DNA from 2 places in the Thermoanaerobacter sp. X514 genome. Region 2 is predicted to be linked to the other one. Evidence: riboswitches for the same ligand, from Rfam matches in the RefSeq annotation. Region 2 holds a riboswitch; the other holds the start of a gene.
What was found. Region 2 has a riboswitch for cyclic di-GMP ahead of TETH514_RS11025 (sigma-54-dependent transcriptional regulator). Riboswitches for the same ligand answer to the same signal wherever they lie in the genome.
Positions count from the first base shown of each region.

Region 1: another riboswitch for cyclic di-GMP. It lies ahead of gspE (type II secretion system ATPase GspE); the one in region 2 lies ahead of TETH514_RS11025 (sigma-54-dependent transcriptional regulator).

Region 1 is NC_010320.1:1,533,533-1,536,959, forward strand. Features, by position in the region: gene sigK (RNA polymerase sporulation sigma factor SigK) at 1-573, shown strand, start outside; gene TETH514_RS07575 (YqeG family HAD IIIA-type phosphatase) at 637-1,137, shown strand; gene aroE (shikimate dehydrogenase) at 1,127-1,981, shown strand; cyclic di-GMP riboswitch class II at 1,985-2,068, shown strand; gene gspE (type II secretion system ATPase GspE) at 2,095-3,427, shown strand, end outside.
Region 2 is NC_010320.1:2,189,123-2,192,549, reverse strand. Features, by position in the region: gene TETH514_RS11030 (S8 family serine peptidase) at 1-1,548, opposite strand, end outside; cyclic di-GMP riboswitch class I at 1,905-1,992, shown strand; gene TETH514_RS11025 (sigma-54-dependent transcriptional regulator) at 2,046-3,359, shown strand.

The DNA.
Region 1 (3,427 bases), 660 kb from region 2:
GAAGCTTATAAAAACGGTGATGAGGAAGCGAGGAATATTTTAATAGAAAGAAACTTAAGGTTGGTAGCTCATGTTGTTAAAAAGTACAGTGGCACAGGTAAAGATATAGATGATTTAATATCTATTGGGACAATAGGGCTTATAAAAGCAATTTCCACCTTTGATTCTTCTAAAGGAACACATCTTGCCACATATGCAGCCAGATGTATAGAAAACGAAATACTTATGTCTATACGAACGGAAAAAAAGATGAAAGGAGAGGTTTTTCTCCAAGACCCTATTGGTGTCGATAAAGAGGGCAATGAGATATCTTTAATGGATGTCCTTGGCACAGAGGAAGATGAAATATCAGAGCAAGTGGAGAAAAAACTTCAAATTAAAAAGCTGTACAGTAAAATGAACAGCGTTTTAAAAAATAGAGAAAAGTTAATTATAGAAATGAGATACGGGTTATATAATGGTAAAGTGAGAACTCAAAGAGAAATAGCAAAAATGCTGGGTATATCTCGATCATATGTTTCAAGGATTGAGAAGAAGGCTTTAAATAAGCTTTTTAAAGAGCTTTCCATGTAAAACTGTTTGTATTGACAGTTTATTTTTTTTTATTATATAATTTTAACTAAATGAGGTGAAGATATGTATAAAAAGTTAATTCCTGATATTATAGTGGAAAATATCTATGATATCAATTTAGACTTTTTAAAAGAAAAAGGAATTACCAGTCTTGTCTTAGATATTGACAATACTTTAGTGCCTCAAAAATCAAAATTTCCCGATAAAATGACTATTGAATGGCTTGAAAAAGTAAAAAAAGAGGGGTTTAAAATTTGTCTCATTTCAAATAACACTAAAAGAAGAGTAAATGAATTTAAAGAAAAAGTTGGTGTACCTGGAATAGCTTGGGCCATTAAGCCGAGAAAAGGAGCTTTTAAAAAGGCTTTAAAGATTTTAAATGCTAAGCCTAATGAAACAGCTTTAATAGGAGATCAAATATTTACTGATATTTTTGGTGGCAAAAGAGCAGGTTTATATACTATTTTGGTAAAACCTCTATCAGAAGAGGAATTAGGATGGACTAAACTTATGAGAAAAGCGGAAAAACATGTACTTAAAAGGATTGAGAGATATGGAGATTAATTCAAATACTAAACTGTATGGTCTTATAGGGCATCCTGTAGAACATAGTTTATCCCCTTTAATACATAACTATGCTTTTAAGTCTTTAAATTTAAATTGTGTCTACACTGTTTTTGATGTTTTGCCAGAAAAGCTTGAAGATGCAGTAAATGGAGTAAAAGCTTTGGGAATAAAAGGAGTTAATGTGACTGTGCCACATAAAGAGAAGATAATTAAATACTTAGATGTGGTTTCAGAAGAAGCTTTAAAAATTGGCGCAGTCAATACTGTAGTCAATGAAGAAGGAATATTAAAAGGCTATAATACGGATGTCTATGGCTTTATAGACTCATTAACAGAAGTAGGAGAAAAAATTGAAGGAAGAAAAGCTGTTGTCTTAGGAGCTGGTGGAGCTTCTAAAGCTGTTTGTGTCGCCCTTGCTCTAAAAGGGATAGATTCGATAATAATTGCCAATAGAAGTGTTGAGAGAGCAAAAGATTTGTCAGAGTACATTAAAAAAGAATTTAAGATTCAGTGTGATTACTGCAGTATAAATGAAGTAAAAGAACTACCAGAAATAGATATACTTGTTAATACTACAAGCGTAGGAATGTATCCAAATACAGAAGATTCTCCTGCTGATGAAAAAGTGGTTTTGAAAGCTAAATTTGTCTATGACCTTATTTACAATCCTTTTGAAACTGCTCTTTTAAAACATGCGAAAAAGAATGGAATAAAGTATTCTAATGGACTTTCTATGTTGGTAAATCAAGCTAATTATTCTTTCAAATTATGGACAGGGGGATTTTTCGACAAAAATTTGGTATACAGGTATTTAAAAGAAGGAATTACGCATAATTTGTAGAATATTTTATAAAGAGTAGATGAAGTGAGGCTATATGTGGGCACTTTATGCCTCACGGATACAGTGGTGCAACCGGCTTTATGTCGGCTTTATTATTTTTGGAGGTATATTTTATGGCCAAGAAAAAGCTAGGGGAGCTTTTACTTGAGGTAGGGCTTATAACAGAAGAACAATTAAAGCACGCAATAGAAGTTCAAAACAAAACAGGAGAAAAGTTAGGAAAAGTTCTTATTAAATTGGGGTATGTTACAGAAAGCCAAATACTAGAGGCTTTAGAATTTCAATTAGGTATTCCACATGTAGATTTGCAAAAATACTATATTGATCCCGATGTAGCAAAATTAATTCCTGAAGCCGTTGCTAAAAGACATACTATTATTCCTATAAAAAAAGATGAAGATGGTATATTGGTAGCAATGGCAGACCCTCTGAATATTTTTGCACTAGATGATGTGAGAATCATTACGAAACAAAATGTAAAGCCTTTAATTGCTTCTGAAGGAAGCATCTTAAAAGCCATAGATAGAATTTACGGAAGAGAACAGGCAGAAAAAGCAGTACAGGATTTTAAAAAGGAGTTTCAAAGTGAAAGTCAAGAAGAGCTGCCAGATGAGATTCTTGAAGAAGTACAAAACGCGCCTGCTGTACGCTTTGTAAATTCTATAATTGAGCAGGCAATAAAAAATAGGGCTTCAGATATTCACATTGAACCTACTGAAAAAGACCTTAGAATTCGATTTAGGATAGATGGACAATTAACAGAAGCTATGAGGACTATAAAAAGTACCCATGCCCCTGTTGTGACAAGAGTAAAAATTATGGCTAATATGAACATCGCTGAAAGAAGACTTCCTCAAGATGGCAGATTTGATTTTACTACAGGTGGTAAAAATATTGACATAAGAGTTTCTTCGTTGCCCACTGTTTTTGGAGAGAAATTGGTATTGAGGCTTTTAGACAAGGAAAATTTTATAATGACAAAGGAGCAATTAGGTTTTGAAGAAGAGGATCTGGTGCTCTTTGATAAACTTATCAAAAGGCCTAATGGCATTGTGCTTTTGACTGGTCCTACAGGTAGTGGGAAAACCACCACTCTTTATGCAATGCTGAGAGAGCTTAACAAACCCAATATTAATATAATAACTGTTGAGGACCCTGTTGAGTATTCCCTTGAGGGAATAAACCAGGTACAAGTTAATGAAAAGGCAGGCCTTACCTTTGCGACTGCTCTTAGGTCAATTTTGAGGCAAGACCCTGATATAATTATGATTGGAGAAATTAGAGATACTGAAACTGCTGAGATAGCTATTCGCTCTGCCATAACAGGGCACTTAGTCCTTTCCACTTTGCATACAAATGATGCGGCGGGAGCGGTGACTAGGCTTGTAGATATGGGTATAGAGCCTTATCTTGTGTCTTCTTCTGTAGTAGGGGTTATTGCTCAGA
Region 2 (3,427 bases):
ATAGAGGTATATATCGAAATCAGGGTTATAGTTTGCCCAATCAGGTATTATGAAAGTTATTGCAATAGGATATGATGTGTCTGTCACATTAAATGTCCAAATGTCACTGTAACGAGACCCAGGAAGTGACTCTTTAGCATAATAGTGGTTTGGCACAGATATATTAGTTCCTGTGAAATTTCCAGCTGTTTTAATTGCTTCATATGCATCCAATCTTCCTACACCATAGTCAATGTTTTTGCTTGGAGGACCCCAACTTTTTGCAGTAGTCATTATTATATTTTTTACATCAAGTGGTGCAAGGTTTATATTTGCACTGAGCATAAGGGCTACTGTACCTGCTACAAAAGGTGTAGCCATGCTTGTACCACTGTATGTCACATAACCATTTATAGAATTTGCTTTTGCGGCAGTTATATTATATCCGGGTGCTGCAATGTCAGGTTTTATCCTTCCGTCAGCTGTGGGACCACGGCTGGAGAAGCTTGCAAGGTTAAAGCCAAGTTCCCCTACATCCGCCATTGCTGCAACGGTTATGGCTTTTTCTGCTGCACCAGGTGATCCTATGGTGTATCTCGCAGGACCTGAATTTCCAGCTGCAACTACTACTACAATTCCGCTATCTACGGCTCCGTTTACTGCCAGTGAGGTAGAGTCAGTTCCATCAGAACTTGTGGAAGTTCCGAGGCTTAAATTTATAACTTTGATTCCGTATACGTCTTTGTTTTGAACAGCCCAGTCAATTCCTGCGGTTACAGTGCTCATAGTTCCGCTTCCATTTGAATCTAATACTTTTATCCCTACTAAAGCAGCACCAGGAGCAACACCTTTATAAAGGTTGTTCCCTGTCCCAGTACCTGCCGCAATACTTGCTACATGAGTTCCGTGTCCATTATCATCGTAGGGGGTAGATTTGCCGTTTACAAAATCTTGCCATCCTATTACTTTGCCACCAGCGAGGTCAACATGGGAGCCATCAATACCGGTATCAATAACTGCTATTACTATATCATTCTTGGAATAAGAAGAAGCATTACCGTCTCTATCACCAGTTACACCAAAATCACTTCTCGCTTTTGTAACCCCAAACCATTTTGTTGCAGTGTCTAATGTGGCATATACAGGCTCGTCATACTCAATTTGCTTTACTATATCCAATTTTGACCAAGCGTTTATTTGTCCTTTAGTTAAGGTAGCAGCAATTCCTGGAATAATTTTGTATTTATGCTTTATATTAAACTTTCCAATGGATTTAGAAATATTTAATAGTTCGTTATCATCTATGTTTTTGTTGAAAATTATTATAACTGGAAATTTTTCACTGTCTGGCTTACCAGCAATTTTTGCTTCTAAGTTGTCAAAAAGTTTATTTTTATTAGAGTCTTGCATCAAAACTTTTTGAATTTGAGGCAAGTAATTTTTTGTTGATGAGTTAATAGGAAAGTTTGTTAGGTTGGGCTGGGCTTGGACTAATACTCCACTTAGCGACATTAAAGCTACAATTAACACAAAGGCCAGTAAAGCTTTTAATGTTTGTCGGCTCTTCATTTTTTCTTACCTCCTTAAAAATTTAATATTTTTTAAAATTTAAGTCAGCCCTTCTAGTCGCTAAGTGAAACTGTTTCTTTCTTCTATTCATCATCTCCTTTCTGTAAGATTTATTTTCTATAATAAAACTCAAGCAATTTTTATGCCAATTTACTGTATATAGACAAAATTAATAAAAGTTTTTAATGTGTATAATTTTTTATACACATTTTTGATACACAAAATAATGCATAAAACACATACATTTAGAAATTAGTATAAATTTAACGAATTATGTAGAAAAAATCTTTTTTAAAAATAGAAGGAAAATTCATATTTATGTCGAAATAGTAATATAGGAAAATTAAATAAATTTTTGTTGAAAAAGGCAAACTCGTCGAAAGGCGGGGACGCAAAGCCACGGGTCTAAAGCGATAGTTTTGCTATGATAGCCGGGCTGCCAACATTTATATATAATCTCCTGCCTTTTGACAGGAGGTTTATTAATTGAGGAAGTGATGTTTTATATGACTAATAAAGAAAAAATTTACAATTTCATTATAGAAAAGAGTAAGGAATTTAATCTTCAGGATTTTTTGATAAATAGAAAAGGTGGGGTCACTACAGAAGAAATAGCGCAATTGCTAAAAATAGCTCGACCCAATGTGTCTTTTATTTTAAATCATCTTGTAAGAGAAGGGAAAATAGTTAAAATTATTTCAAAACCTGTGTATTATATTGAAAAAAATAGATTAGCTCATTTTTTAGGGAATAAGGTTAAGGAAGAGATACTTCTAAAAGATTTAATTGATTTTTTAGATTTGGGAAAAGAAAAAGAATGTGCTTTTGAAAATATAATAGGACATGATGGCAGCCTCAAAGGGCAAATAGAACAGGCCAAAGCGGCTGTATTGTATCCTCCTTATGGACTTCATACTCTTATCATAGGACCGCCGGGTTCTGGTAAATCTTTTTTCGCAGAGATGATGCACAAATTTAGTCTTCAAAATGGTAGGGTAGGACCTCTTGAAGTGTTAAACTGTGCGGATTACTATAACAATCCTCAACTTCTTATGTCTTATTTGTTTGGACATGTTAAAGGAGCCTATACTGGAGCTGATGTAGATAAGATAGGTTTAGTAGAGAAAGCTGATAAAGGGATATTATTCCTTGACGAGGTTCACAGATTACCTCCTGAAGGTCAAGAGATGTTATTTTACCTTATGGACAAGGGAGTATATCGAAAATTGGGGGATACTGTGGAAAGAAATGCTAACTTAATGATTGTAGCAGCTACTACAGAGAGACCTGATTCATTTCTTTTAAAGACTTTTATGAGACGAATACCAGTTATCATTCAATTGCCATCTTTTGAGGAAAGGCCTCTAAACGAGAAAATTGAGATAATTGTTTACCTTTTTAGAGAAGAAGCCAAACGGCTCAACTTAAATATTGTTGTACATCCAGAAGTAATTTCTTTGCTTTTGTCTTTGCAATATGAAGGAAATATTGGGGAATTGAAATCCCTCCTTCAATTAATTTGCTCTAAAGCTTTTTTAATTAATTACGGAACAAAGAGGAATTTTTTAAAAGTTGATCTTACTTTGTTACCCCAGGCTTATTTGAAAGTAGGGCGGAATGATAGAGCAACTTTTGATAAATTTTTAATCATTTCTCCTGAAAAAGAAAAGAAAATAGATAGATATGATTTTTATGAATTTATCGCTATGAAATATCATGAATTAAAAGAAAAGGAAATTGAGGGAATATTATTTGAAAAGGGAATAATCGATTGTATTAATAACTTTTTAGAAAGCATTTTGGAGGGATAATTTTAGAAAAAATGGGAATCTTCTATAGATTAGTATATCTAAGAATATATCACTATAATATATCATTC